DNA from 3 places in the Ralstonia edaphi genome. Region 2 is predicted to be linked to each of the others. Evidence: predicted binding sites of a transcription regulator. Region 2 holds the regulator's gene; each other region holds the start of a gene.
What was found. The regulator FliA, encoded in region 2, starts transcription of late flagellar genes. The targets are predictions, from matches to a motif close to CTAAAGTTTNNNNNNNNNNNGCCGNTA.
Positions count from the first base shown of each region.

Region 1: the regulator FliA is predicted to act here: its motif matches at 4,499-4,525, upstream of fliD (flagellar filament capping protein FliD).
Region 3: the regulator FliA is predicted to act here: its motif matches at 3,252-3,278, upstream of flgK (flagellar hook-associated protein FlgK).

Region 1 is NZ_CATWHI010000001.1:162,810-172,432, reverse strand. It holds gene uvrA (excinuclease ABC subunit UvrA) at 1-4,369, shown strand, start outside; gene fliD (flagellar filament capping protein FliD) at 4,568-6,604, shown strand; gene R2669_RS00810 (hypothetical protein) at 6,629-6,814, opposite strand; gene R2669_RS00805 (hypothetical protein) at 6,888-7,118, opposite strand; gene R2669_RS00800 (DUF3304 domain-containing protein) at 7,213-7,980, opposite strand; gene R2669_RS00795 (hypothetical protein) at 7,991-8,266, opposite strand; gene R2669_RS00790 (hypothetical protein) at 8,381-9,241, opposite strand; gene R2669_RS00785 (hypothetical protein) at 9,238-9,623, opposite strand, start outside.
Region 2 is NZ_CATWHI010000001.1:658,236-667,858, forward strand. It holds gene R2669_RS02915 (VirK family protein) at 1-232, shown strand, start outside; gene R2669_RS02920 (Crp/Fnr family transcriptional regulator) at 254-985, opposite strand; gene R2669_RS02925 (MBL fold metallo-hydrolase) at 1,231-2,313, shown strand; gene R2669_RS02930 (RNA polymerase sigma factor FliA) at 2,382-3,143, opposite strand; gene R2669_RS02935 (MinD/ParA family ATP-binding protein) at 3,152-3,931, opposite strand; gene flhF (flagellar biosynthesis GTPase FlhF) at 3,945-5,864, opposite strand; gene flhA (flagellar biosynthesis protein FlhA) at 5,861-7,978, opposite strand; gene flhB (flagellar biosynthesis protein FlhB) at 8,443-9,606, opposite strand.
Region 3 is NZ_CATWHI010000004.1:240,578-250,200, reverse strand. It holds gene flgG (flagellar basal-body rod protein FlgG) at 1-216, shown strand, start outside; gene R2669_RS16000 (flagellar basal body L-ring protein FlgH) at 250-984, shown strand; gene R2669_RS15995 (flagellar basal body P-ring protein FlgI) at 995-2,113, shown strand; gene flgJ (flagellar assembly peptidoglycan hydrolase FlgJ) at 2,130-3,215, shown strand; gene flgK (flagellar hook-associated protein FlgK) at 3,331-5,265, shown strand; gene flgL (flagellar hook-associated protein FlgL) at 5,331-6,290, shown strand; gene R2669_RS15975 (YoaK family protein) at 6,358-7,101, shown strand; gene R2669_RS15970 (hypothetical protein) at 7,116-7,778, opposite strand; gene R2669_RS15965 (3-ketoacyl-ACP reductase FabG2) at 7,778-8,506, opposite strand; gene fliR (flagellar biosynthetic protein FliR) at 8,590-9,384, opposite strand; gene fliQ (flagellar biosynthesis protein FliQ) at 9,418-9,623, opposite strand, start outside.

The DNA.
Region 1 (9,623 bases), 500 kb from region 2:
CGTCGGTATCGGCTACCTGACGCTGGATCGCCAGAGCCGCACCCTCTCGGGCGGCGAAGTGCAGCGGATCAACCTGACGACGGCGCTCGGCACGTCGCTCGTCAATACGCTCTTCGTGCTGGATGAACCGAGCATCGGCCTGCACCCACGCGATCTGGACCGGATTGTCCAAGCCATGCACCGCCTGCGCGACGCCGGCAACACGCTGGTGGTGGTCGAGCACGATCCTTCGGTGATGTTGGCAGCCGACCGCCTGATCGACATGGGTCCCGGCCCGGGCGAGCGTGGCGGCAACATCGTCTTCGACGGTACGCCGACGTCGATCCGCCAGGCGGACACACTCACGGGCGCGTATCTGTCGGGCCAGCGCCGCGTGGCCGATGCGACCGACTGGCAAGCGCGCCCCGTCAATGACGCCACGCCGCAGCTGGTGCTCGAAGGCGCGGCGGAACACAACCTGCGCGATGTCACGGTCGAAATTCCGCTGCAGCGCCTGGTGTGCGTGACCGGCGTGTCGGGCTCGGGCAAATCGACCTTGATCCAGGATGTGCTGCACCCCGCGCTGGCACGGCACTTCGGCAAGGCAACCGAATCGCCCGGCGCATTCCGCGCACTACGCGGTGCTGATCAGGTCAGCGACGTGGTGTTCGTCGACCAGTCCCCGATCGGCAAGACCGCGCGTTCGAACCCGGCCAGCTACGTTGGCGCGTTCGATGAAATCCGCAAGCTGTTCGCCAAGGCGCCGATGGCGCTGCAGCGCGGCTACACGGCGGGCACGTTCAGCTTCAACTCGGGCGACGGCCGTTGCCCGACCTGCGGCGGCTCGGGTTTCGAGCACGTCGAGATGCAGTTCCTGTCCGACATCTACCTGCGCTGCCCGGATTGCGACGGCACGCGCTATCGCGCCGAAATCCTGGAAGTGAAGCTGCCGCGCGCCGGCCGCGCATTGTCGGTGGCCGATGTGCTGGAACTGACGGTGAGCGAAGCCGCCAGCGTGTTCGCCGATGACGCCGACGTGCTGCGCGTGCTGCAACCGATCGTCGACGTGGGCCTGGAATACGTGAAGCTTGGCCAGCCGGTGCCGACGCTCTCCGGCGGCGAGGCGCAACGCCTGAAGCTGGCGGGCTTCCTGGCCGAAGCCGCACAGGCCGCCCAGGCCGCGGCGCGCAAGCGCGTGAAGCAGGACGTGCCGGCCAACGCAGGCCGCCTGTTCATGTTCGACGAGCCGACCACCGGTCTGCACTTTGACGACATCGCCAAGCTGATGCGCGCGTTCGGCAAGCTGCTCGACGCCGGGCATTCGCTGATCGTGATCGAACACAACCTCGACGTGGTGCGCGCGGCGGATTGGATCATCGACCTCGGCCCCGAAGGCGGCGACGCCGGCGGCCTGCTGGTCTGCGCCGGCACACCTGCGCAGGTCAAAGGCTGCGCTGCATCGCACACCGGCGCCGCGCTCAAACAATACGAAGCCAGCGTCGGCCAGCCGGAAGCCATCGAAGGCGTACCGCTGCAGACAGCACTGGCCGACCGCCGCGCCAAGCGTGCGGCGCTGGCGGAAGTCCAGGGCGAAAACGTCGTGCGCATCGTCCACGCACACGAGCACAACCTCAAGGGCCTGAACGTCGATATTCCGCACGGCAAGTTCAACGTGGTGACGGGCGTGTCGGGTTCAGGCAAGTCGACGCTGGCGTTCGACATCCTCTTCCACGAAGGGCAGCGGCGCTATCTTGAATCGCTCAACGCGTATGCACGTTCGATCGTGCAGCCCGCGGGGCGGCCGGAAGTCGATGCCGTGTACGGCATTCCGCCCACCGTGGCCATCGAGCAGCGCCTGTCGCGCGGCGGCCGCAAGAGCACGGTGGCGACGACGTCCGAGGTGTGGCACTTCCTGCGCCTGCTGTACGTGAAGCTGGGCGTGCAGCACTGCATCCACGACGGCACGCCGGTGTCGGCGCAAAGCCCGGAGGCGATCTTTGCCCAGCTCATGCGCGACCATCGCGGTCAGCACATCGGCCTGCTCGCGCCGCTGGTCGTGAACCGCAAGGGCGTCTACACCGACCTGGCCAAATGGGCCAAGGCGCGCGGCTATACGCATCTGCGCGTCGACGGCGAATTCCTGAGCGTCGACCCATGGCCGCGCCTGGACCGCTTCCGCGAGCACACGCTGGAACTGCCGGTGGGCGACCTTGTTGTCTCGCCGGAAAACGAAGCCGCGCTGCGTGCGCTGCTGGAGCAGGCGCTGGAATACGGCAAGGGCATCATGCACGTGCTCGCGCCGCTCGACGGCCTGCAGCACGCCATGCACAACGGCGGTACGGCGCATGTCGGCAATGTGAAGGTGTTTTCGACCAAGCGGGCGTGCTCGACCTGCGGCACCAGCTACCCCGAGCTGGATCCGCGCATGTTCTCGTACAACAGCAAGCACGGCTGGTGTCCGAGCTGCGTCGGCACCGGGTTGGCGCTCACGCGCGAGCAGCGTGCCGCGTTTGACGACACCGTCCTCGGCGGAGACGATCGCGGCCGCGAGCAGACGCTGCCGTCGGAGGAAGTCGATCCGGAAGGCATGACCGACCTGCCCTGCCCGGACTGCCACGGCACACGCCTGAACCCGACGGCGCGCGCGGTGACCTTTGCCGACAAGCCCATCGTCGACATTGCGCAGTGGACGGTCAGCCAGACCCGCCGCTGGGTCGAAGGCCTGGACCTAACCGGCCGCGACGCCGACATCGCCCGCGACGTGGTGGCCGAGATTCACAGCCGCCTGTCGTTCCTGGAGGAAGTCGGCCTGGGCTACCTGAGCCTGGACCGCGCCGCACCGAGCCTGTCTGGCGGTGAAGCGCAGCGTATTCGCCTGGCGGCGCAACTCGGCAGCAACCTGCAAGGCGTCTGCTACGTGCTGGATGAGCCGACCATCGGCCTGCATCCGCGCGACAACCAGATCCTGCTGGACGCATTGCGCAAGCTGGGCGACAAGGGCAACACGCTGGTGGTGGTTGAGCATGACGAAGACACCATCCGCCGCGCCGACCACATCATCGATATCGGCCCAGGCGCCGGCAAGCGCGGCGGCACGCTCGTCGCGCAAGGTGGGGTGCAGGATCTGGCCGCGCAGCCGGATTCACTCACGGGCCGGTTCCTGTCGCAGCCGATCGAGCATCCGCTGCAGCCGCGCCGCCAGGTGGTTGCTCCCCGTACGGGCGCACAAGCGGTGCCCGAGCAGTGGCTGACGGTGCACGGCGCCAAGCTGCACAACCTGCGCAACGTGACCGCGACGATGCCGCTGTCGCGCCTCGTGGCGATTACGGGCGTGTCGGGCTCGGGCAAATCGACGCTGGCGCGCGATGTGTTGATGACGAACCTGCTCGATGCAGTGGGCCGTTCGGTGCTGTCTTCGCCGGCAACGCGCCGTGCACGCAAGGCCGCGCAGGCTGAGGTGCCTGACACCAAGATGCCGCGCAAGCTCGACGTCAAACACGACTGGCACGGCTGTGACAGCGTCACCGGCTGGGAAACCATCGACCGGGTGCTTGAGGTCGACCAGACGCCCATCGGCAAGACGCCGCGCTCCTGCCCGGCCACGTACATCGGCGTGTGGGACACCATCCGCAAGCTCTTTGCCGACACGTTGGAGGCGCGGGCACGCGGCTACACCGCGTCGCGCTTCTCGTTCAACACCGGCGACGGCCGTTGCCCCGCCTGTGAAGGCCAGGGCGTGCGCACCATCGCCATGAGCTTCCTGCCCGACGTGAAGGTCGGCTGCGACGTCTGCCACGGTCAGCGCTTCAATGCAGAAACGCTGGCCGTCACCTGGCGCGGCAAGAACATCGGCGATGTGCTGACCATGGAGATCGACGAAGCGGTCGAGTTCTTCGGCGCGATGAACAGCATCGCCCACCCGCTGCAGTTGATGAAGGACGTCGGCCTCGGCTACCTGACGCTGGGCCAGCCGTCGCCCACGCTGTCCGGCGGCGAGGCGCAGCGCATCAAGCTTGTCACCGAGTTGTCCAAGGTGCGCGACGACGTGACGCGCCGCGGCCAGAAGGCGCCCCACACGCTGTACGTTTTGGACGAGCCGACCGTGGGCCTGCACATGGCCGACGTGGCCAAGCTGATCCGCGTGCTGCATCGCCTGGCGGACGGCGGCCACAGCGTGATCGTGATCGAACACGACCTCGACGTGATTGCCGAGGCGGATTGGATTCTCGATCTCGGCCCCGAAGGCGGCGACGAAGGCGGCACGATCGTCGCGGCTTGCGGGCCGGAGGCGTTGACGCGCGTGCCGGCGAGCCATACCGGCGCGGCCTTGGTGCCGGTGCTGGCGCGCGGCAAGCAGGTCGATCCGAGCAAGGAAGGCGCGACGGTCTAGCGTGGCGCGCGGCGGTTTCCAGCTTGGTGGAAGCCGCCGGCGCTGCCCCCACAGGCCGATGTGGCGCCGGCAAACCTTTCGCTTTCCTGAGCAAAACGGAACCCAATCGCTGCCGGAGCAGGGTTTGCCCTAAAGAACTGCGCAACGCTGCCGTCACATTGTGGAGATTGTGAAGAAAGCGTTTGCGCGCGTCCGACCATGGCCACTTCGTCCACGAGCAATAACTACATTCCGCCGATCTCCGTTCCGGGTATCGGTACGAACATCGACGTCAACAGCCTTGTCACGAAGCTGATCCAGGCGGAAAGCAAGGGTATGACGCTGCGGCAGACGCAGCAGAAGGCGTTTCAGACGCAGTTGTCGGCGGTCGGCTCGCTCAAAAGCGCGCTGGCGACCTTCCAGACAGCCATGGCGGCCCTGAACAATCCGGACACGTTCACCGGCAACAAGGCCAGCGGGCACGATACGTCGATCCTCACGGCTTCGCTGTCCAACACGGCGCCGGCCGGCACGTATCAAGTCAACGTGACGCAGCTTGCGCAGGCGCAGGTGCTGTCGGCAGCCGGGCAGGCGTCAAGCAAGACGCCCATCGGCGGCGGCACGCCCACCACGCTCACGTTTTCATTCGGCAGTGTCTCGGGCGGCAGCTTTGCCGACGGCAAGTACACCGGCGCCACCTTCACGCAGAACGGCAACCAGGCCGGCGGCTCGATCACCATCGACCCGTCGAACAACACGCTCGCCGGCATCCGCGACGCGATCAACAACGCCAACCTGGGCGTTTCGGCCAGCATCGTCAACGACGGCAGCAATTCGCCCTACCGGCTGGTGCTGACGTCCACCACGGGCGGCGCCAATTCGGAAATGAAGATTGCCGTCTCGGGCGACTCGACACTGCAATCCTTGCTGAGCCACGATCCGGCCGGCACGCAGAACATGAGCGAGGTCGCGACGGGCCGCAACGCCATGGCCACCGTCAACGGCATCAGCGTGCAAAGCGCCACCAATACGCTGACGGACGTGGTAGACGGAACCTCGTTCACGCTGGCCAAGACGGGCAGCACGACGGTCACGGTCGGCAGCGACGCCGGCCAGGCCAGCCAGTCGGTGCTGAACTTCGTCAAGGCGTACAACGCGCTGCGCATCCAGCTCAACGCGTTGACCAAGTTCGACACCGCCAATGCCGCCAACAACGGCGCGCTGGCCGGCGATGTCAGCACCAAGGCGATGATCAACCAGCTGACCGACGTGCTGGGCCAGGGCATCGGCAACGGCGCGTTCCAGTCGCTGGGCAGCATTGGCGTGACGATGGACAAGGAAGGCACGCTGTCGATTGACGACGCGAAGCTCACGGCGGCGCTTAAGAAATCGCCCAGCCAGGTGGCGGCGCTGTTTGCCGGCACGGGCACGGCGACGGATTCGCTATTGAAGGTCTCGTCGTTTTCAACCACCACGCAAGCCGGCAGCTATGCCGTCAACGTGACTCAGCTGGCAACGCAGGGCTCGCTCAAGGGCTCGGCGGCGGCCAACACGACCATCCAGAGCGGCGTGAACGACAGCCTGTCGGTCACGCTCAGCGGCATCACGACCAACATCCAGGTGCCGGCCGGCAGCTACACCGCGTCGAGCCTGGCCGCGCAAATCCAGAGCCAGATCAACGCCTCGCCCGACCTGCAGAGAGCCAAGGTGGAAGTCGCCATCGGCACCGATGCCAACGGCGTGCTGACGCTCACCGACAAGCAATACGGCTCGGTATCGACGGTGTCGGTGTCGGGGAATGGTGCCGCATCGCTGCTGGGCGGCAGCCCAACGGCCACGGCCGGACGGGATGTACAAGGCACCATCAACGGCGCGGCCGCAACGGGTTCGGGCCAGAACCTGTACGGCGCCAGTGGATCGGCCATCGATGGCCTGACGGTGCAAGTGACCGGCGGTGCGTTGGGCGACCGTGGCACCGTCACCGTGCAGCGTGGCTACGCCGCGCAACTGCATACCGTGTCGGGCAACTTGCTGTCGAACAACGGCATGGTGCAGAACGCCACCGACGCCATCAATAGCTCCATCACCTCGCTCGGCAAGCAGATTGATCTGATGCAGAAGCAGCTCGATGCCAAGCAGGCGCTGTATTACACGCAGTTCAATGCGCTGTCGAAGGTGGTGGCGAGTATGACCAATACGAGCAATTACCTGGCGACGCAGTTGGCGATGTTGCAGAAGCAGCGGACGGGGGGGTAAAGGCGCCCTCCCGTAAGTCTTGATCTACCGGCAAACCGCCGGCGTAACTTGCCCACCCTGCGCAATCACCAAATCATTGCCGTTGCCGTCTGTGCCAACGCCCATCGCGGTGTAGGCATACGCAGATTGGTACTGCGTGCCGTCATAGCGGTAGTAGGTCACGTAATGCTCGCCCATGCTGACGCGCGCACTCGTCATAAGATCCGGCATGCCATTGCACGTAGTTTTCAACACGCCAGACGGTCCATCATCGATGTCGAGTAGCGGTTCAAGCTTGGCGCCTCTAACGCGATAGAGCCATTCTGGAGCGTTCACCTGATGCCTTTTCAGTTTCAGTGGCAATTGTTGCGTTGCGAATGCCGGCCGGAGCTCGCAACTCGTAGTAGATGTCGCTGCCCCGTATTTCGATTGTGGCGTTGGTGAGTTGATCGAGCGAAATCGCAACGGCGTCGGCAGCTGATGCGGGGCGCTGGGCCACAACGAAAAACGCTAACGCTGTCGCTATGCGGCGCATGCAACCTGTCGTTTGGAGAGGCAAAGAAGACCGTTCAGCACGAGATATTGGTTGTCCGATTCCGACGGCGGCCGAGCGCACTGCGGTATATGAATCACCCTTGGATATGGTGGTAGCCAGGTGGTGTCGTCGCGTCTCGCTTCACACCGGGCGCGATATCGTCGGGCAAAAGTGGTATCGGCTCTGCCGGCGCTTGAGGGGGTGGCGATGCATTCTTCAACGCGCGCATCTCCTCTTGAAGCCGCGCCCGTCCCGCCGCTTGCGCTCGGGCGCGCTGTTCAGCCTCACGCGCTGCACGTCGGCTTGGCTCAAAATGGAAATCTGCCGGCTTAACAGGGTAAGGTGGCCCAGGATAATTACGCTGGCCCGGCCCCTTATTCGAAATAATGAGCCGGACCTTTCCTTCAGGCAGGAAGTGCACATTCAATGTGTCGGCTTCGTCCTCATACCTGTCGATCGAAACGACAGCCTCGTGCCAGTGCTCCTTCGCAGCATCACCCTCCGCGTTCGGATCAGAACTGGAGGTAGTCCATTTCACCTTGGCGGTTAGGCCGGGGTGCCAATTCTTGGGGTATGCGACGCAACAAACGAAACTTCCACCGCCGCCGTAGGCGAACGAGTTGCCCCCCCAGGTCCCATCCACGTAGAACTGGTGGATGTAGTCGGGCGTGTGGTTGTACGAAGTGATGCTAGCCGTCGCCTCATCATCCGTTGACGCCGCCTTCGACGCGCCAACGGTCAATATGCAAAACGCAATTAAAGCGGTGGCCGCTGCGCCGAAGCATCTCAAGGTTTTCGTAGTGTTTTCTTTGCGGCGGAATCTGCAGCTTGCCCCGGCCGCGTCACGCAGCTCATGTGCCAACAAGCTCCCCTTACTGCTGAGGCTTCCCCCACAACGGATTCCTGCTATCGGAACCTAGCACTTGGGCGAGCACTTCTGCATCGCCATCACGCGCGACTGCGGTGTTCTTGCGTGCACGGGCGACCTTGGTACGCTTGCCCTGCTTCTTTGCGTGCACGGCCTTCTTGATTCCGCTTTGCGGGGCATTGCCTGATGCCGGCTCGGTGGAGGTGTGCTGGGCGCAGATGCCTGCGGTCATCCAGGCGGTGGTCAAGAGGGCTACGGCAAGTTTGTATTGCAGGTTCATTTGAGAATTAGCTGAGATAATCGAGTTACGCAATGAGAAAAGATGCAGATAATTGTCGTCGCATTCAAAAGCAATAAATTCAACCCAACATCAATACGATAACAACAAATTCAATCATTCCATCCTAATTGAATCGAGCATCCTCATGTACTGATTGATATATTGATTATTTTTATACTTATCAATATTCATGAAGCATGTTAACGCTTCCGCAGATCGCCTTCCGTTTCCATGAATTGAGTAAATGCACGATGAATAAAGCGACCGACGCCCAGCAACCTTATCACCAATCCCGTCTATGCGAGCGACCAATAGCTGCGTTCCTTCATTGTTTTTAACAACAACGGGGTTGGCCGGCAGACTATTCCAGAGTCTATTTGGGTACATTTCCTTATTAGCAAAAAGCCCAATTTTCCCCGCACCGACTTGAGGGCTTTCCAATAGGCGCTGCTCGAAACTTTGGCTATCAATGACAATAAATTTCGCATACGAAAAATATTGGTCAAAGGTGTACCCCGGCGTGCCTCTCTTCCGAACCGGAATGCTAACTCCTGCGACCCAATCGAAAGAATCGTGTGCGGTTGAATTCCACTCTGGTGCCTGCCCCGCTGGCCCGTTCGCCTCTCTCCTTTTCTCGCATCCGCCTCCCTCACTGTTCGGCGGAATGGCGAAATAGAACCCACATAGTTTTGCCTCCTCGGTATTCAACGGCGTCCATCCCGCAGTGGGCAAGTTGACGGGATGGGTAGGAAATGGCGTCGAAGACTTTTTACCAATTACGAGTTTCCCACTCTTGATTAATAAAAGCTTGGCTTCTTTGAATCGCTCTGCTTCTGCAACCCACTGAGACACTAACCCCCTGGATTCATCTTGATTGTTAGGGACATATCTGGATGAGGCGGCCTGTTCTGCACAGAAAGCATAGCTGGCGCACAGCGCTGCAAGGAAAAATATAGAGGACTTCCACTGCGTCATTTTTTCCTTCCTTTCTTCTTGGCTGCGTTAGCGTCCTGCTTTTTCTTGGCCGCCTCTTCCTGCTTCCTTTTCTTGGCCTCTTCTTGCTTCCGCTTTTTTTCTGCCTCTTCCGCCTCGTACTCTGCCGATGTATCTGGATTCAGCGGACTGTATTGCTGAAGTTGATCCACCTGATCATTAAGTGCGCGCAAAGCATGGGAGAAATAGGTTCCACGATTGGTTATGTGGTTTACGCCGCCGTTGACTGCTTGCGTTACACCTCTGACAGCCGCAGCAGTCGCCCCACCATCCGCAGCACGCATTGTAGACGGGCGGAAGAAGCTGTAATACCAACCCGAAGAATCGCAAGTCTCAAATGCATTACCCCCAATTAATTCCTGAT
Region 2 (9,623 bases):
GGAAGGCAGCAACATCGGCTTCTCTAACCAGCATCTGACGCTGCGCCCCGACGGCACGCCTGTGCTGGAACTCGCGCAGTACCGCGTGACGCCCGACGACAAGGCCACGGTAACCGTCTCGTTTCTTTCGCCGCTGACATATCAGGCGGTGTCGGCGCCGCAGACGTTCCAGTGCGCGATCGGGGCGGGCCTGGACTTTTCGATTGGGCTGGCAGGTCTGCTGCGGCGGTAAGCGGACGCGGCCTGCGCGCGCTCACCCCTTGGCGATGTCGCGCAGGCCGGGCAGGTCGAGCAGTTCGATCTCGCCATAGGCGACCTTGAGAATGCCGCGTGCCTGAAAATCCTTGAGCACGAGATTGACGGTCTGGCGTGACAGCGCGAGCAGCAAGGCAAGCTGCTCCTGCGGCACGCGCAGCACGCGGCGGGTGCCGAGGCGCAAGTCGCCGTAGCCGGCGGCCATCAGCAACAGGCGTCGCGCCACCCGCACTGAGGCCGGCAACAGCGCCGTTTCTTCAAGCACGGAAAAAGCGAGGCGCAGCTTGTGCGTCAGCAGCAACGCAAAAGCGTGCGTGTGCTGCGGCGCACGTTCAAGCAGCTCCATCAACGCGGCTTGCGGCATGTGCAGCAGCACCGTATCGCCCTCGCCCCGGGCATCGTGTGTGCGCGCCTGGTTGTCGAACACGCCGATCTCGCCAAACCAGTTCACGGGCTCCAGCACGGCCAGCAGCGCCTCGCGGCCATCGGCCGTGGTGGCACGCACCCGAATGCCCCCTTCCACCACGCAATACAGCCCGTCGGGCGGGTCGCCGCGGCGAAACAGCACCTCCCCGTCGGCCAGCCTGCGCACGATCGCCATGTCGATGAGGATTTCCTGCAAGGGCTTGCCCAGACCGCCAAACCAGTTGCTGGCGTGCAGGCGGTCTCGGTACAGCGCGGCTGAGAGCGGGCCGGGCTGTGGATTGCTTCGGGCGGGGGCGGAATCCATGGGCGCGGGGCAGTGGAATGTGGCGGATGCGACAGGAGGGAGACACGAATGCGTTGTGTGCGCCACCATCCGGACGCAACGACACGCTCAACGCATGGCACTGTCTACGACTGGACGATGATAACGACGGCACCGCCAGGACGTCCACGCCGTACTTGCGTAAGCTATGCGGCACCAGGGCATCCCTTCAGGCGGACCGCCCCGCCAACACGGAACGCCGCGAAACACCACGGAACACTTCGCCCATGAAGAATCCCGACTACAACCCCGCCAAGCCGCACCACACGCCGGACGGATTCCGCAACCGCTATCCGCACCCACGCCCTGACGCCGATTTCTGGCAATGGCAACGGGAGCGCCGCCGCCTGAAGCTTCCCAAGCCGCCCACGCAAGACCTCTCCTGCATCGCGCCCAACCTCGGTGCCATCCACCAACCGCCCGAAGTTCCGCAGCTCACCTGGATCGGCCACGAAACGCTGCTGCTGCAGATCGACGGGTTGAATGTGCTGACCGACCCGGTCTTCTCCAAGCGCGCCTCGCCGCTGCCGTTTGCCGGGCCGCGCCGCCATCAGCCGCCAGGGCTGTCGCTCAAGCAGTTGCCGCATATCGACCTGGTGCTGATCTCGCACAACCATTACGACCACCTCGACCGCGCCAGCGTGCGTGCGCTGATGCGCCAGCCCGGCGGCGCCCCGATGTTTTTCGTGCCGCTGGGCATCGACCGCTGGTTTGCGCGCAACGTGCGCGGCACACGCCTTGCCGGTGACAACCCCAACGTGCGCGCATTCGACTGGGACGACGAGGCCCGCTTCGGCCCCTTCACCGCGCATTTCTGCGCCGTGCAGCACTGGTCCGCACGCGGCCTGTACGACCGCAACCACACGCTATGGGGCAGCTGGGCGCTGCTGCATCCGCACCTGCGCTTCTGGTTCTCGGGCGATCTGGGCTATTCGCAAGACACGCGCGACATCGGGGCGCGCTTCGGCCACTTCGATGTGGCAGCCATTGCCGTGGGCGCCTACGAGCCGCGCTGGTTCATGAAGGCGCAGCACATCGACCCGGCCGAAGCCGTGCAGGTCATGCAGGACATCGGCGCCCGGCAGGCCGTGGGCATCCACTGGGGCACGTTCCCGCTCACGGACGAAGCGCTGGATCAGCCCATCACCGATCTCGCCCGCGCGCTGAAGGCGGCCGACATGCCCGCCGAGCGCTTCGTTCTCTTCAAGCATGGCGAGACCCGCGTGTGGGATGCTGCCGCCTCGCGGCTCGTGACCGACGTGCCCAAAGAAAAAGCGCGGCCGCGAGATGACTCGCTGGCCGCGCAGTAAGAAACTGGCAGGTCAGGCACAGACCCGGCGTCGCTCGCCATTGGCAGCGGCGCCCGGTTGATATCGGATCAGGTCGGCGTCGGCAGCCATGCGCGATCGCGCAGGCGCGAGCGGATGCGGGCGATCGCCTGGCTGTGGATCTGGCACACACGCGATTCCGACACGCCCATCACGGCGCCGATTTCACGCAGGTTCAGGTCCTGCTCGTAGTAGAGGCTCATCATGAGCTTTTCGCGCTCAGGCAGTGCCTCGATGGCGGCCACAACCGATTCGCGCAGGTCGTGGTCCAGCAGCTGGTCCAGCGGCGTGGCGTCGTTCTCGGGTGCGCGGTTCTCGATGAAAGCGTCGGCGTCTTCGCGGTCGAAATCTTCGTAATACAGCAGCTGGCTGCCTTGCAGGTCGACCAGTTGCTTCTGGTATTCGGCCAGCGACATGCCCAGCGCTGCGGCAATCTCGGTTTCGGTGGGTGCGCGGCCCTTCTGCTGCTGCAGTTTCTGGATCGCCTGCTCGATCGTGCGCGCATTGCGGCGCAGGCCACGCGGCAGCCAGTCCGAGCCGCGCAGTTCGTCCAGGATGGCGCCGCGGATACGCTGGGCCGCGTAGAACTCGAACTGCACGCCCTGCGTTTCCTCGTAGCGCGACAGCGCATCGAGCAAGCCCATCATGCCGGCTTGGATCAGGTCGTCCAGCTCAACGCTGGCCGGCAGCTTCACCATCATCTGGTTGGCAATGCGACGTACCAGCGGTGCGTACGTGGCCATCTCGTCGGACTTGGTCTTGCGACCGGTTGCGGTGTACATATCCATGCCTGCCTTTGACGCTTCGTTCATGCTGCGCCTCAATAAACCAATTCGGCCGCGCGTGCGGTGGCGCCCAGCGTCGGAGTCGAGTTCGACATTGACGTTGCCTGCGCCGATTCATCTGCCGGCTGTGCCGGTGCCCGCGCCGACATGACCACCCGCGACGGCGCACTGCCATCACCGGCTTGGGCCTCGGCGCTGGCCCAGCTCAACATTTCTTCGGCAAGCTGGCGGAAGGCCATGGCCGAAGGCGATGCGGGAAACGCACTCGCCACGGGCTTGCCGAGCGAGAGCGCGAGTTCTACGTGCCGGTCCTCAGGGAGGTAGCCGGCGAAATCGATTCGGGTGTTCAGGTACTGGCCCACGGTGTTGGCCAGATTGCCGAACACGCGCACGGCGGAGTCCACCGAATGCGCGCCGCACACCACGGTGCGGATGCCGGCGCTGCCTTGCAGCACGGCGGTTTTCTTGAGCAGCGTGTACGCGCTCTTGATGCCTTCCGGGCCATCGGAGAAGGTCAGCAGCACGTCGTCGCAGACTTCAGCCACGGTGCTCAGCGCCCGGGTGCCGAAATGCGCGGCCACGAGCGTCACGTCCGCCGTCTCGTCGTACTGCTCGAGCACGCCGGGCATGGCGAGCATGGTCTGGGCGTTCACCACGGCCGTGTCGCGGCCCATGGCGGACAGCGCGATGCGCAGGTTGTCGACAAAGTCATCGACCTGCTCTTCCGCACCGATCACCAGCACACGGCGGGCAGCGGCATGACCGAGCATGCGCCGCAGCCCTGCGGCTTGATCCTTGGCGAATGGCGTCGTCATGGTCGCCCCCTTGTCAGGCGAAATCGAAAGCGGCCAGGCCAGGTTCGCGGTTACCTGAGTTACGTAACACCGCGCCTTGCGCCACGAGCAACGATTCATCCGAATCCAGCGTGAACGACGACTGCTCCGCACCGGCCCGGAACGAGCGGTGGATCAGCAGCTTCTTGTTCGGCACCGCAATGTCTTCCGGCACACGCTGGCCGTACGACACGTAGTGCAGCGGCAGGCGGCGGCGGATCATCACGTCCATCGCGTGGCCAACCGAGGCAGCCTCGTCGATCTTGGTCAGGATGCAGCCGGCCAGGTTGGCGTCGCGGTAGGCACCCACCACTTCATCGAGCGTCTTGCCGTTGCTGGCAGCGTTGAGCAGCAGCAGGCGCTTGATCGACGGGCCCACGGCATGCAGCATCGCCATCTGTTCGGACACGGCGCGGTCGCGCTGGCTCATGCCGATGGTGTCGATCAGCACCACGTGCTTCTCGCGCAAGTCGTTCAGCGCCAGGCTCAGGTCTTGCGCGTCTTTCACGGCATGCACCGAGACGCCCAGGATCTTGCCGTAGATGCGCAGTTGTTCATGGCCACCGATCCGGTAGCTGTCGGTCGAGAGCAGCGCCACGCGCGATGCGCCATGGCGCAGCACGAAGCGCGCGGCCAGCTTGGCGGTCGTGGTGGTCTTGCCCACGCCGGTCGGGCCCATCAGGGCAAACACGCCGCCCTGGTCGAGCAGGCTGTTTTCATCCGACACGGTGGTCAGGTTCTTTTCAATCGCGCGCTGCACGAAGTCCAGCGCACCTTCATACGAGTCGTGCTGCGGCATGTTTTCCAGCACGTAGCGCGTGAGCTGTGCCGAGAACCCTGCGTTGAGCATGGTCTGGAACAGGCGCGTACGCACCGGGTCGCCCAGCTTCACGCCCAGCGAGGCGAGGCTCGACATGGCGTCGTTCAGCGTGCTCTTGAGCGTTTCGATCTCGCCGACCATGCGGCGGGTCATCACGTCGGTCTCGGCGCGGATGCTTTCCTTCACGTCGGCCTGGATGGCCGAGCGCTGCAGGCTCACGTCGTCACGCGGGGCTTCGGGCTTGGCCATCGTGTCCTCCACGCGGACGAAAATGTCGGACGTCTTGTCTACGTCGGCTTGCGCTTCGATGCGCGCCTTCACAGGGGCTTCGGCCTTCTGCTGTTCTGCACGGAGCGTGCGTGCCTGGGCTTCCACGCGTTCGGCAAAGCTGCGCAGCGACACCGGGCGGTCATCCTGCTCGCGTGCCTGTTCACGCGCCTGGTCGCGACGGGCGGCAAAGCGGGCCGTCGATTCCATCTCCGGCTCGTCGTCTTCCACCGCGGTGCGGCGGGCGATGAACTGCGCGGTGCTGGCCAGGGCCTGCGCTGCGGACTGGGCCACCTCGGCATTGGCGCGGTCGAGCGACAGACCGGCCAGCATGCGGGTGGACGCGGCCAGTGCGTCTTCTTCGCCAAAGGCCACGTCGTCGTCCACGCGCGTTTGCAGCGTGCGGCCGGCCGGCTTGGCTGCCTGGGCGACCGGAGCCACCGGGGCTGCCGGTGCGTCTTCCTGTGCGGGGGCGCGGCGCGAAGCAATGAAGCGGTTACGCAGACGGGCCAGCGCGTTCGGTGCCGGGGCCTCGGCCTGCGGGGCCTCTGCAGCGGGTGCCTGAGCGGCAACGACGGCTGCGGTTGCAGCGGCAATCGGTGCGGGCTCGGGAATCGGGGCCGGTGCCATCGGACGGCGCTGCGCCGTCTTGGGCGCCGACGACTGCGTGTCGACCAGCGCATCGACGTGCGAGTCGCATGCGGCGATGATCTCGATGCCGCCCGGAATGGCGCGGTTCGACAGGATCAGAGCGCCATCGCCCAGTTGGTCGCGGACCTTGCGCAAGACGTCACGCGACGTCAGTCCGGTAAATCGATGCATTTTCATGCGCGGCCTCCAAGCATGGCGACAACCTTAATCGTTCGGTGATCTGGAATTTCTGCGTGCGACAGCACGCGCAGGTTCGGTGCGGCACGCTTGAACAGGCGTGCAAGCATCGGGCGCAGTGCGGGCGGTACGAGCAGGACGCCCGTCTGACCCATCTGTTCGTGCTGCCGCGACGAATCCGCTGCCGCTTGCATGAGCGAGTCAGCCAGTTGCGGTTCGATCGGGCCGGCGTTAGAGCCAACGACGCTTTGCAGCAAGATGTTCTCCAGATTCGGGTCAAGCGTGACGACCTGCATTTCGGTCTTGTTCGGGAAGAGCTGCTGGGCAATCGCCCGGCCCAGCGCCACACGCACGGCGGCGGTGAGTTCGGCGGGGTCTTGCGTCCTGCCTCCGTGTTCCGCCAGCGTCTCGACGATGGTGCGGATGTCGCGGATATGCAGGCCTTCGTCCAGCAGGTTCTGCAGCACCTTCTGCACGGTCGCGACGGGCAACAGCTTCGGTACAACGTCTTCGACCAGCTTCGGTGCTTCCTTGCCCAAATGATCGAGCAACTGCTGCACTTCCAAACGGCCGAGAAGCTCGGTGCTATGGGTGTAAATCAACTGATTGACGTGGGTGGCGATGACCGTGCTGCAATCGACCACGGTGTAGCCCTCGGCCTGCGCACGATCGCGCACATCGGCGTTGATCCACATGGCCGGCAGGCCGAACGTCGGGTCCACGGTGGGCGTGCCGGGCAGTTGCGTGCCCAGGCGACCACCCATGCCGCCATGACCGCCCAGGCCGTCCTGGCCACCCGGATTGATGGCGAGGAACTTGCCCTGCTGCACTTCGCCGTGGCCGATTTCCACACCCTTGAGCGTGATGCGGTACGACGACGGGCCCAGCTCCAGGTTGTCGCGGATATGCACCACCGGCGCCAGGAAGCCCATGTCCTGCGTGAATTTCTTGCGGATGCCCTTGATCCGGCGCAGCAGCTCGCCGTCCTGGCTCTTGTCGACCAGCGGGATCAGGCGGTAGCCGATTTCCAGGCCCAGCACGTCGACCCACGACACGTCGTCCCAGCTCGCCTCGGGCGTATCCACCGGGGCAATCGCCTGCAGCACGGGCTCGACCTCGGGCACTTCGCGCTTCTTCTTGAGGTACCAGCCCAGATAGCCCAGACCGCCGCCAAACAGCACGAACGGGATGTGCGGCATGCCCGGCACCAGGCCCAGCAGGCCCAGCACGCCGGCGGTCGTCATCAGCACCATCGGCATGGCAAACAGCTCACTCGACAGTTGCTGGCCGACGTCCTTGTCGGTGGAGACGCGGCTGACCATGATGCCCGCCGCGGTGGAGATCACCAGCGCCGGAATCTGTGCGACCAGGCCGTCGCCGATGGTCAGCAGCGTGTAGTTGGTGGCGGCGTGGCCCACGTCCATGCCGTGCTGGAGCACGCCCACGGCCAGGCCGCCAACGATGTTGATCAGCAGGATGGCGATACCCGCCACCGAATCGCCGCGCACAAATTTGCTCGCACCGTCCATGGAGCCGAAGAATTCAGCTTCCTGCGCGATGGCCGTGCGGCGCTTGCGGGCTTCGTCTTCGCGGATCAGGCCGGCGTTCAGGTCGGCGTCGATCGCCATCTGCTTGCCGGGCATCGCATCGAGGGTGAAGCGCGCGCTGACCTCGGCGATGCGGCCCGCGCCCTTGCTGATCACCATGAAGTTGATGATCACCAGGATGACGAACAGCACGATGCCGACGGTGTAGTTGCCGCCCACCAGGAAGTGGCCGAACGCCTCGATCACCTTGCCGGCGGCGTCGGGGCCGGTATGGCCTTCCATCAGCACCACGCGCGTGGACGCCACGTTCAGCGACAGCCGCATCAGCGTGGTGATCAGCAGAATGCTCGGGAACGACGAGAAATCCAGCGGCTTGAGCGTGTGCATGCTGATCAGCAGCACGATGATCGACAGCGCGATGTTGAAGGTGAACAGCAGATCCAGGATGAACGGCGGCAATGGCAGCACCATCATTGCCAGGATCAGGATGATGAGTACCGGGCCGGCGGCGGAGCGGTAGTCGCCCTTGCGCAGGATGTCGGTGACTCGGAGCAGTGCGGCGTTCATTGGCGGGTCGTGCAGCGGGGGGCTTTTCGATGGGTGCCATCTTGCCGTGGGGGCTGCCAAATCGAAGACGTGAGAAAGCCGCCCAAAAGGCGGCTTTTCTTTGAAATACCCTCCCGCCGGGGGGTGCGGAAGCGGCCATTGGCGCCGTCTGCCTGGTCAAGTTGCGCGCCAAGTCAGGCGCGCCCAAACCTCAAACGCCCGTCCGCCACGCAAAAAGTGTCGAGCGCGAGGCTTTTTGCTCGGCGATCCGAGCTCGGAGCTCGACGCGTGGAGCTTTTTGCTCGGCGGTCCGAGCTCGGAGCTCGGCGCGTGGAGCTTTTTGCTCGGCGATCCGAGCTCGGAGCTCGACGCATGGAGCTTTTCGCTCGGCCATCCGAGCTCGGAGCTCGACGCGTGAGGCTTTTTGCTCGGCGATCCGAGTTCGGAGCTCGACGCGTGAGGCTTTTTACTCGGCAAGCGACGGTTTAGGCGTCTTCCGGCTCGTCGTCCGGGCCGGGCTGCGGCCCCGGGTCCATATCGGCGGGCACCGGCAGGTCGGTCGGGCGCACCGGCACACGGCCGCCGACCTGATGCAGGCGGCGCAGCTGGTAGACATAGGCAAGCACCTCGGCCACGGCGGCGTACAGCGCTTCGGGAATCTGGTGGCCGATCTCGGTATGGCGGTACAGCGCACGGGCCAGCGGGGGCGCTTCCAGGATGGGAATCTTGTGCTCCGTCCCCAGCTCGCGAATCTTGGCTGCGACCATGTCGGCGCCCTTGGCCAGCACACGCGGCGCGCCGCCTTCCTTCTCGGAATAGCGCAGCGCGACAGCGTAGTGCGTCGGGTTGGTGACGATCACATCGGCCTTGGGCACGTCGGCCATCATGCGGCGCTGGGCGGCCTGGCGCTGCAGGTTGCGGATGCGGCCCTTGACGTGCGGATCGCCTTCGGACTCGCGGTGCTCCTTGCGCACTTCTTCCTTCGTCATGCGGTGCTTGCGCGCGTATTGCCACAACGAGAGCGGCACATCCACGGCCGCCACCAGCATCATCACCGCCGCCATGCAGAGGAACGCCACGCCGGCCACGTGCAGGGTGTCGCGCATGGCCACGCCCAGGTCCTGCTGCGGCAGTTCGATCAGGTCACCCCGGTAATACCGGACCAGCAGCCAGCCCACGCCGGCAATCAGGAACAGCTTGATCAGCAGGCGGGGCAGCTCCATCAGCCCCTCCAGCGAAAACATGCGCGTCAGCCCCTGCAGCTTGAACAGGCGCGAAATATCGGGGGCCAGCGGTTTGAACGAGATGGCCCCGCGCGTGAGCGCCAGCGGCGACAGCGCGGCAATCACCAGCATCAGCATCAACCCGCCCAGCGCCATCGCCAGCGGCATGAACTGGCCCGTCACGTAGTTCCACTGGTCCTGCCCGCTGGCGTAGTTGTAGCGGTGGAACTCCAGGCAGCGCGCCAGAAACGACGAAGCAGCCCGCACGATCGAGTCGCCCATCACCCACAAACCGCCCGCGGACACCGCCGTGAGGGCGAACGAAGCCAGTTCCCGTGATCTGGGAACGTCGCCTTCCTCGCGCGCCTGCTCGAGGCGCCTCGGAGAGGCTGGTTCGGTTTTTTCGAGATCGCTTTCTTCGGACATGCCGGGCGTGCGAGGGG
Region 3 (9,623 bases), on a different contig from region 2:
AACCTGTACGCCGAAACCGAAGCGTCGGGCACGGCCAACCTGGCCAACCCGGGCTCGAACGGCGTGGGCGCGCTCAACCAGAACTACGTTGAAACGTCGAACGTGAACGTGGTGGAAGAAATGGTCAACATGATCCAGACGCAGCGCGCGTACGAGATCAACAGCAAGTCGGTCCAGACCTCGGACCAGATGCTGGAGAAGCTGTCACAGCTCTAAGCTGGGCGGCGTTGTTTTTAAGGAAGTTTTGCGATGCATACCCCCCCGGTTTACTCGCTCACGCACAGCGGCCGCGCCGTGCGTATCGTTCGATTGGCCGTGCTCGGCACGGCCGCCTTGCTCGCTACGGCGTGCGGCATGCTGCCGCCGCCGGCCCCGATCGTGCAGGGTCCGACAACCGCGCGCCCGCCGATGCCGGTGATGGCGCCGCGCCAGAACGGGGCGATTTACCAGGAAGTGGCATCGGGCAGCGGTGGTTTTCGCGGCATGTTCGAAGACCGCCGCGCGCACATGGTGGGCGACACGATCACCATCGTCATCACCGAAAACACGGCCGCCAGCAAGCAGACGTCCGGCAGCGTCAACCGCACGGGCAGCATGAGCGCTTCAGTGCCGACGTTTGCCGGCATGAACCCGGGCGTGCTGTCTTTGCTGGGCGTGTCGGCCAGCGACGCCAACAAGTTCGACAGCAAGGGCGCCAACGGTGCGCAGAACAACTTCACGGCCACGATTACGGTGACGGTGGTGGAGGTGCTCGGTAACGGCAACCTGGTGGTGAGCGGCGAGAAGCAGATGGCCGTGGGCCAAGGCACCGAGTCGATCAAGTTCTCTGGCGTGGTCAACCCGACCACCGTCAACAATCAAAACACCGTGCTGTCCACCCAGGTGGCGGACGCACGCATGGAATACCGCGGCACGGGCTACGTGGCCGAAGCGCAGCAGATGGGCTGGCTGTCGCGGTTCTTCCTGACCGTGTCACCGTTCTGAGGGATCTGCCATGACTTTGCATCGAATCATCGGCGCGGCCCTGGTGGCACTGAGCGCAATTTCAGCGGTTGTTCCGACCACGGCACACGCAGACCGCATCAAGGATCTGACGACCGTTGCCGGCGTGCGCGACAACGCGCTGATCGGCTATGGCCTCGTCGTCGGCCTGGACGGCAGCGGCGACCAGACCACGCAGACGCCGTTCACGGTCCAGAGCTTCAACAACATGCTCACGCAGTTCGGCATCAACGTGCCGGCCGGCGCGAGCATCCAGCTCAAGAACACCGCCGCGGTGGTGGTAACGGCCACGCTGCCCGCCTTTGTGCGGCCGGGCCAGACCATCGACGTGACGGTGTCGTCCATCGGTAACGCCAAGAGCCTGCGCGGCGGCACGCTGCTGCTTACGCCGCTCAAGGGTGTGGACGGCCAGCTCTACGCATTGGCGCAGGGCAACGTGGTGATTGGCGGTGCAGGTGCATCGGCCAATGGGAGCAAGGTGCAGATCAACCAGCTCGGCGCCGGCCGTATCGCCAATGGTGCGACGGTGGAGCGTGCCGTGCAGGCCACGGTGGGCGAGGCGGGCAGCATCCAGCTCGATACGGGCACCACAGATTTCGGCACCGTGCAGAACATCGTCACCGCCATCAACAAGCAGTTCGGCATGGATACGGCGCAAGCCGCGGACGGCCGCACGATCAACGTGCGCGCGCCGGCCCTGGCGTCGGATCGCGTCGGCTTCCTGGCCAAGCTGCAGAACATCGACGTGACGCCGGCGCTTGCCGCGGCACGCGTGGTGGTCAACGCCCGCACGGGCTCGGTGGTGATGAACCAGCTCGTCAAGCTCGAGCCGTGCGCGGTGGCACACGGCAGCCTGTCGGTCACGATCAGCACAGACCCGGTCGTGAGCCAGCCGGCGCCGTTCTCGCAAGGGCAGACGGTCGCCGCAGCGCGCTCGAATATCGAGGTCAAGCAGCAAGGCGGCAGCCTCATCAACGTGAAGGGCGGCACCAACCTGGCGGACGTGGTCAAGGCCATCAACGCGATTGGCGCCAACCCGCAAGACCTGATCTCGATCCTGCAGGCGATGAAGGCGGCCAACGCGCTGCGCGCCGACCTGGAAATCATCTGACGCTGCGGAGGCCACGATGAACCAAACCGACCTCACCAGCCGCCTGGCGCTCGATTCCCGAGGGTTCGAGTCGCTCAAGCAAACGGCGCGTACGGACCCGACCGGCGCCGCCAAGACCGTCGCCAAACAGTTCGACGCGATCTTCGTGAACATGATGCTCAAGCAGATGCGCGATGCATCGCCGCAGAACGGGCCGCTCGATTCGTCGTCGAGCAAGATGTACACGTCGATGCTCGACCAGCAGCTTTCGCAGACGATGGCCTCGCGCGGCGTGGGCGTGGCAGACCAGCTCCTGAAGCAGATGCTGCGTCAGGCCAACCATGTGAACCCGGATGCGGGTGGCAAGGTGAATACCGCGCTGTCCAACACGACGGCTACGAATACCGCGCTGCCGGGCGCCGCCGGTGCCACGAACGATGCCGCCAAGGCCATCGCCCGTTCGTCGCTCAACAGCATGGCCGCAGCGGTTGCGCCGGGAACGGAAGACGACGGCTCGGGCATCAGCACCGTGCCACGCCCGGGCCTGGAGGAGCGCGTGCAACGTGCACTGGCCGCGCTGCGCAAGCAGGCGGATGCCCAGGCGCAGACCCCGAGCGCGCCGCCCGAGGTCGACTTGTCGACGGTGGCATCGGAGCCGCGCGGCGAGCGCATGAGCAGCTTCTACAACAAGCTGATCGGCCATGCATCGCAGGCCGCGCAGGAAACCGGCATTCCGGCCAACTTCATGATCGGCCATGCCGCGCTGGAGTCCGGCTGGGGCCGCCGCGAGATCAAGGCAAAAGATGGCTCGAACACGCACAACCTGTTCGGCATCAAGGCCGGCAGCTCGTGGTCCGGCAAGACCGCCACGGTGACGACCACCGAATACATCGGCGGCGTCGCCCACAAGGTGCAGGAGAAATTCCGCGCCTACAGCTCGTACGCCGAGGCGTTCAAGGACTACGCCAACCTGCTGGCCAACAACCCGCGCTACAGCAATGTCGTGGCAGCCGGCAACGGCAACGACGCGGCATCGTTCGCCAAGGGTTTGCAGCGCGCGGGCTACGCCACCGATCCGAACTACGCCCACAAGATCATGGCGGTGCTCAAGCAGATCGTTTGAGTGACGTAAAAAGCATATTTTGACGACGACGGCCGGCTCAAGTTTGTTCTGAGTCGGCCGATGTTGTTTCTAGAGCTTATTTCGGCGGCTTCGTGCTGCCCGCACCGAGACAACTATGAGCAGCTCCCTTCTGAATATTGGCGCGTCCGGCCTGCGGGTTGCCGATATCAACCTGCAAGTGACCGGCAACAACATTGCCAACGCCAGCACGCCCGGCTATTCGCGCCAGGAAGCCGTACAGACGGAAAACATTCCGCTGTACGCCGGCGTGGGCTATCTCGGCCAGGGCGCCAACGTCACGACCGTCAAGCGTATCTACGACCAGTTCCTGACGGCGCAGGTGCAGAGCGGCCAGGCTTCGACCAGCGCGGCAGACCAGCTCAACAGCCTGGTGTCGGGCCTGAGCAAGTATCTGTCGGACAGCAACAGCGGTCTGAGCTCGTCGCTCACCAGCTTCTTCAACGCCGCCGATGGCCTGGCCTCCAAGCCGTCGGACACCACCGCGCGCCAGGTTTTCCTGAACGCTGCGGCGGGCCTGCAAAGCCGCTTCAATTCGATCGCGGGGCAGCTGAGTTCGCTCAACAACCAGGTCAACACGCAGGTGCAGACGCAGATCAGCTCGGTCAACGGCACCGCGCAGCAGATCGCCTCGTTGAACGACCAGATTTCCAAGGCGGAAGCGTCGACCGGCCAGCCGGCCAACGACCTGCGTGACCAGCGCGACCAGCTCGTCCAGACGCTCAATCAGTCGATCAAGGCGAGCGTGGTGCAGACCGGCGACGGCCAGTTCAACATCTATGTAGGCAACGGCCAGGCGCTGGTGCAAGGCAACCAGAGCTACCAGCTGACGGCAGTGCCGTCGCAGTACGACCCGACGCAACTGTCGGTCGGCTACAAGAGCCCGGGCGGCACGGTCAACATTGACGACAGCCAGCTCGGCGGCGGTGCGCTGGGCGGCCTGATGGACTTCCGCAACAACACGCTCATCCCGGCCCAGAACAGCCTGGGCCGCCTGGCCACGGCCGTGGCGGCCGACGTGAATGCGCAGAACAAGCTCGGCATGGATGCCAACGGCAAGATGGGCACGGATCTCTTCTCCGTGGCCAGCCCGAGCGTCGCGCCCAGCACGAACAACACCGGCACCGGCTCGCTGACAGCCAGCATCACCAACGCCAATGCGGGGCAGGGCTACGACTACCAGGTCAAGTACCAGGGCGGCGCCTACACCGTTTCGCACTATCCGGACGGCTCCGCCTCCGTGACGGTGACGAGCTGGCCGACCACGATCGACGGCGTCACGCTCAACCTGTCGGGCACGATGAACAGCGGTGACTCCTTCCTGGTGCGCCCGACCGCCAACGCGGCCGCCACCATGCAGACGCTCACCACCGACTATCACAACGTGGCCGCGGCCTCGCCCGTGGTGCTCAACCAGGGCAGCAACAACACGGGCAGCGCCACGGTGTCGTCGCTGGGCGTGGACAGCACGTATGCCGGCTCGCCGCTCACCTCGCCGATCAACCTGACGTACAGCTCGGCCGTCGGCGGCTCGCTGTCGGGGTTCCCGGGCAGCGTCACCGTGACGGTGGGCGGCACGTCGACCACGTACACGGGCGGCACGGCGCCGTACACGCAGGGCGCGACGTACGCCTTCAACGGCGTGCAGATGACGCTCTCGGGTTCGCCCGGCAACGGTGACACGTTCACCATTTCGGCCAACACCGCCAACAGCACCGACAACGGCAACGCCAGCGCGCTGGCCAAGCTGCGCAACAGCAATCTGCTGGACGGCGGCACGACCTCGATCGGCTCGGCGTGGAACAACCTCGTCACCCAGGTGGGTGTGCAGGCCAACCGCGCCAGCACCAACCTGACCTCGCAGAAGGCGCTGCTGGCCAGTTCCACGCAACAGCAGCAGTCGGTGTCGGGCGTGAACCTCGATGACGAGGCGATGAACCTGATGAAGTACCAGCAGGCCTACCAGGCCTCCGCCAAGGTGATGCAGACGGCCAATTCGCTGTTCGACAGCCTGCTGTCGATTGCCGGCTGATCGGGCGACTGAAGAAAACGTCCCGCCTGCCGATAACGTCCTAAAGCCCTTCGTCCGGACCGATCATGCGAGTCAGTAGCGCCCAATTCTTTGCCGCGTCTTCCGCTTCGATGCAGAACACGCAATCGAACCTGCTCACATTGCAGCAGCAGATTGCGAGCGGCATCGCGCTCAACAGCGCGGGCGACAACCCCAGCGCGTTTGGCCAGATGGCGCAACTGCAACAGACGCAGGACGCCAACGACCAATACCAAGCCAACCGCGACACCACAGACGCGCGCCTGACCAGCGTGTCTTCAGCCCTGACCAACCTCGTGACCACGCTGCAGCAGGGCAAGCAGACGTTGGTGGGCGCCAACACCTCGCTGATGACGGATTCGCAGCGCATTGGCGTGCTGGCGCAGGTCAAGCAGCAGTATCAGCAGCTGCTGTCGACCGCCAACCAGCGCGATGCTTCGGGCGTGGCCCTGTTTGGCGGCGCCAACGGCACGACCGATCCGTTCACCAGCACCAGCGGTTCGGTGCAGTACGTCGGCAGCGGCCAGCCGCCGGTGGTGCAGGTTTCGCAGAACATTTCGATGCCGAATTCGGTGTCGGGCGATTCGGTGTTCGTACGCATCCCCAACAAGGATCCGTCCAACCCGAACGCCAACCAGAGCATCTTCAAGACGTACGAGAACCTGATCACCGCGCTGTCGACCCCGATCAATGCGGCCACGCAGGCCACCGACGTCGCGAACCTGCAAAAGGCCGTGCAGACGGCGCAGGGCAATCTGGACAACGCCTATCAGGTCGCCCTGCAAGCGCAGGTGACGGTGGGCACGCAGCAAGCGCAGATCACCACGCTCAACAGCAGCGGCTCGAACTACGGCGAGCAGTTGAAGGAGCAGATCTCGAAGCTGCAATCGGTGGATTACACCAGCGCCATCTCGCAGTTCTCGCAGCAGCAGGTGTCGCTGCAGGCCGCGCAGAAGACGTTCACGGCCATGCAGGGCATGTCGCTGTTCCAGTACATCAATCCTTGATGCGGCGCGGGCCGGCGGTCGGAGGGCGCGGCGTATCATGTCGGCTCACCTACCGTCAGGACTGGTCATGCCCATCCAGTATCTTCGCCGCCTGACCAGCCCGGAACGCTCGGAAGACGCCAACCGGCGCCTCGGTCAGTCACTGGCCTTTGTGGCGGGCGCCGCCAACGCGGGCGGATTCCTCGCCGTCAAGCAATACACCTCGCACATGTCCGGCATCGTCTCGGCGATCGCCGACGACCTCGTGCTGGGCGACGTAGTCCTTGTGTTGGCGGGTTTTGCTTCGCTGCTGGCGTTTCTGTGCGGCGCGGCGTGTACCGCGGTGCTCGTCAACTGGGGGCGCCGCCGCAGCACGCAGAGCGAATTCGCGCTGCCGCTCATGCTGGAGGCCGCGCTGCTGCTGCTCTTCGGCCTGATGGGCACAACGCTCGGGCAATACCGCGTCGTGTTCGTGCCGGCCACCGTCGCGCTGCTGTGCTTCCTGATGGGGCTGCAGAACGCCATCATCACCAAGATCTCGAAGGCGGAAATCCGCACCACACACGTGACCGGTCTGGCCACCGACATCGGCATCGAAATCGGCAAGGCGCTGTATTGGAACCATGGGCATCACAATCTGCCCGCCGTGGTGGCCAACCGGCCCAAGCTGCGTCTGCTGGCGTCCTTGCTCGGGATGTTCTTCGTGGGCGGCGTGGTCGGTGCGTTGGGCTTCCGGCACCTCGGCTACACGGCCACGATTCCGCTGGCGTCGATTCTGATGCTGCTGGCGGTGGTGCCGGTGGTGGATGATCTGCTGGCGCGACGTCGGTAGCGAACAGGCGCCCGTCAGCGCAGCAGCAGGCCGATCGCAATCGCGCAGCCCAGCACGATCAGCCACGGCACTGCCGTTCGGACGACCACGGTGCGCAGCCAGTCTGCGTCATTCGCGCGGCGCGCGGAGCGGATGAGCCCGCCCGCCAGCAAGACTTCGAACGCTGCTTCCGACAACAGCATGGGCCCTTGCGTGTAGAAGTACGTGAGCACGCCAAGCGATGCGGCCACCACCGCCACAACCACCGCAATCACGATCGCCAGCGGCAGGAACTCGTCGGCCGATGCCAGGCCTTCGGCCACGGTGTCCGCGCCGCCCCCGCCACCGCTCGGCAGCGGAAAATCGAACGCCAGGTCCACCGCCGCATCGGCGGTGTCGGCGGCCCACTCGCTGTGCTCGCGCGGTACCTGGCGCTGTTGCGTAAAGCCGGCATAGGCGAGCCAAAGCTTGAAGGCGGCGAGCATGGCCAGCCAGGCGGCCACCGTTGCCACGCCGTACCGCACCGGCGGCGCATCGAGCCCCGCCATGCGCAGCAGCTTGTTGCACGCCACACCCCACGCCAGCGACCACAGCACGATCAGGGCGACATGCATGCGCAACGCGAAGCGGCTCGCCAGTCGGCGCGTGAAGTGATGCTTGAGCGTGGGCGCGGCGCCCAGTGGGGCAGCCTTGCGCATCACACCATCCCGCCATTCACGCCGATCACCTGCCGCGTGACGTACGACGCCGCATCCGACATCAAAAAGCCGACCACCGCAGCCACTTCCGCAGGCTGTCCGACCCGCTGCATCGGTACGGCTTGCAGGGCTTGGTCTACGTGTTCCATGTGGGCGAGCATGTCGGTTTCGATCAGCCCGGGCGCCACACAGTTGACGGTGATCTTGCGCGACGCAAGCTCGACGGCCAACGCCTTGGTTGCACCGATCAGCCCGGCCTTGGCGGCGCTGTAGTTGACCTGCCCGCGATTGCCCATCACCCCGGAGACGGACGCGATGGTGACGATGCGCCCGCCTTTGCGCGCACGCACCATCGGCATGGTGAGCGGGTGGACGACGTTGTAGAAGCCATCGAGACCGGTCTCGAGGACGATGTCCCAGTCTTCGTCGGTCAGGGCAGGGAAGGCAGCGTCGCGGGTGACGCCTGCGCATAGGACGATGCCGTAGTAGGCGCCGTGGGCTTCCACGTCGGCGTCGAGCTGGGTGCGGCAGGCGGCGCGGTCGCGCACGTCGAACTGCAGCACGCGGGCGCTGCCGTTGTTTGCTTGGATGTCTGCGACGATGGCGTCGGCCTCGGCACGGCCGCTGCGGCAATGCACGGACACGTCAAACCCGTCGGCGGCGAGTTGGTAGGCGATGGCGCGGCCAATGCCGCGGCTGGCACCCGTCACAAGAACGCGGCGGCTCATGTGGTGAGACTCCCATGAAGATCGGTCGGCGGAATACCGCGATCATCGCACGCGCGGCAGGCATTGCTGCGGGCGGGCGCTGCCTATCGGGGCAAGGTGCTGAACTGGCTGAACGCCCGCCCACCCAAGTCCAGCGCATCCATCACGGACCGCTCCACCACGGGCGCTAGCGAGGTCATCATCACCATGACCAGCATCAGCCCCACCACCAGCGTGGCGGCGATGCCGACCGCAAACGGGTTGAGCGCCTGCGCCGTGCGCGAGAGCACTGCAAAGCCGAGGTTGACGATCATCATGATCGCGATGATGGGCAGGGCGATGCGCAGGGCCAAAGCAAAGACGATCGTGCCGCCGCCGGCCAGCGTCTGCCAGCCCGGATTGCCCAGCGGCGCCGCCGAGACGGGCAGGGCGGTAAAGCTGTCGAACAGGGCGTGCAGCAGCACGAGATGGCCGTCGCCGGCAATGAAGGCGGTGACGGCCGTGAGGCTTAGGAAGCGGCCGAGCAGCATGCTGCTCTCGGTCTGTGTCGGGTCGAGCAGCGAGGCGAAGCCCAGACCCATCTGCACCGACATCACCTCGCCCGCACCGCTGACGGCCGAGAACACGAGCTGCACGCAAAAGCCCAGCGCCAGCCCGATCAACACCTGCACCAGCGTGATCCACAGCCCTTCGTATGAGCCTACTGACACGCCTGCGGGCACGGGCAGCATGGGCGCCAGCGCCACCGTGATGACCACGCCGAACGCCACCTTGATCGACGTCGGGATCTCGGTATTGGCAAACGGCGGTGCAATGGCGATGAATGCCAGCACGCGCACCAGCGGCCACCAGTACATGGCGATCCAGCCGTTGAGCTGTGTGGCGGTGAATTGGATCATCGTGGATTGCGCGACTGCGTCAGCTGGGTGACGTCAATTCACGTAGTTGGGGATGTTGGTCAGCACCCCGCGCGTGTAGTCGACGATCACGGCGACGATCCACGGGCCGGCCAGCACCATCGTGGCGGCCACGGCCAGCAGCTTGGGGATGAACGACAGCGTCTGCTCGTTGAGCTGCGTAGCGGCCTGGAACACCGCCACCAGCAGGCCGACCACGAGCGACACCAGCAACATCGGCG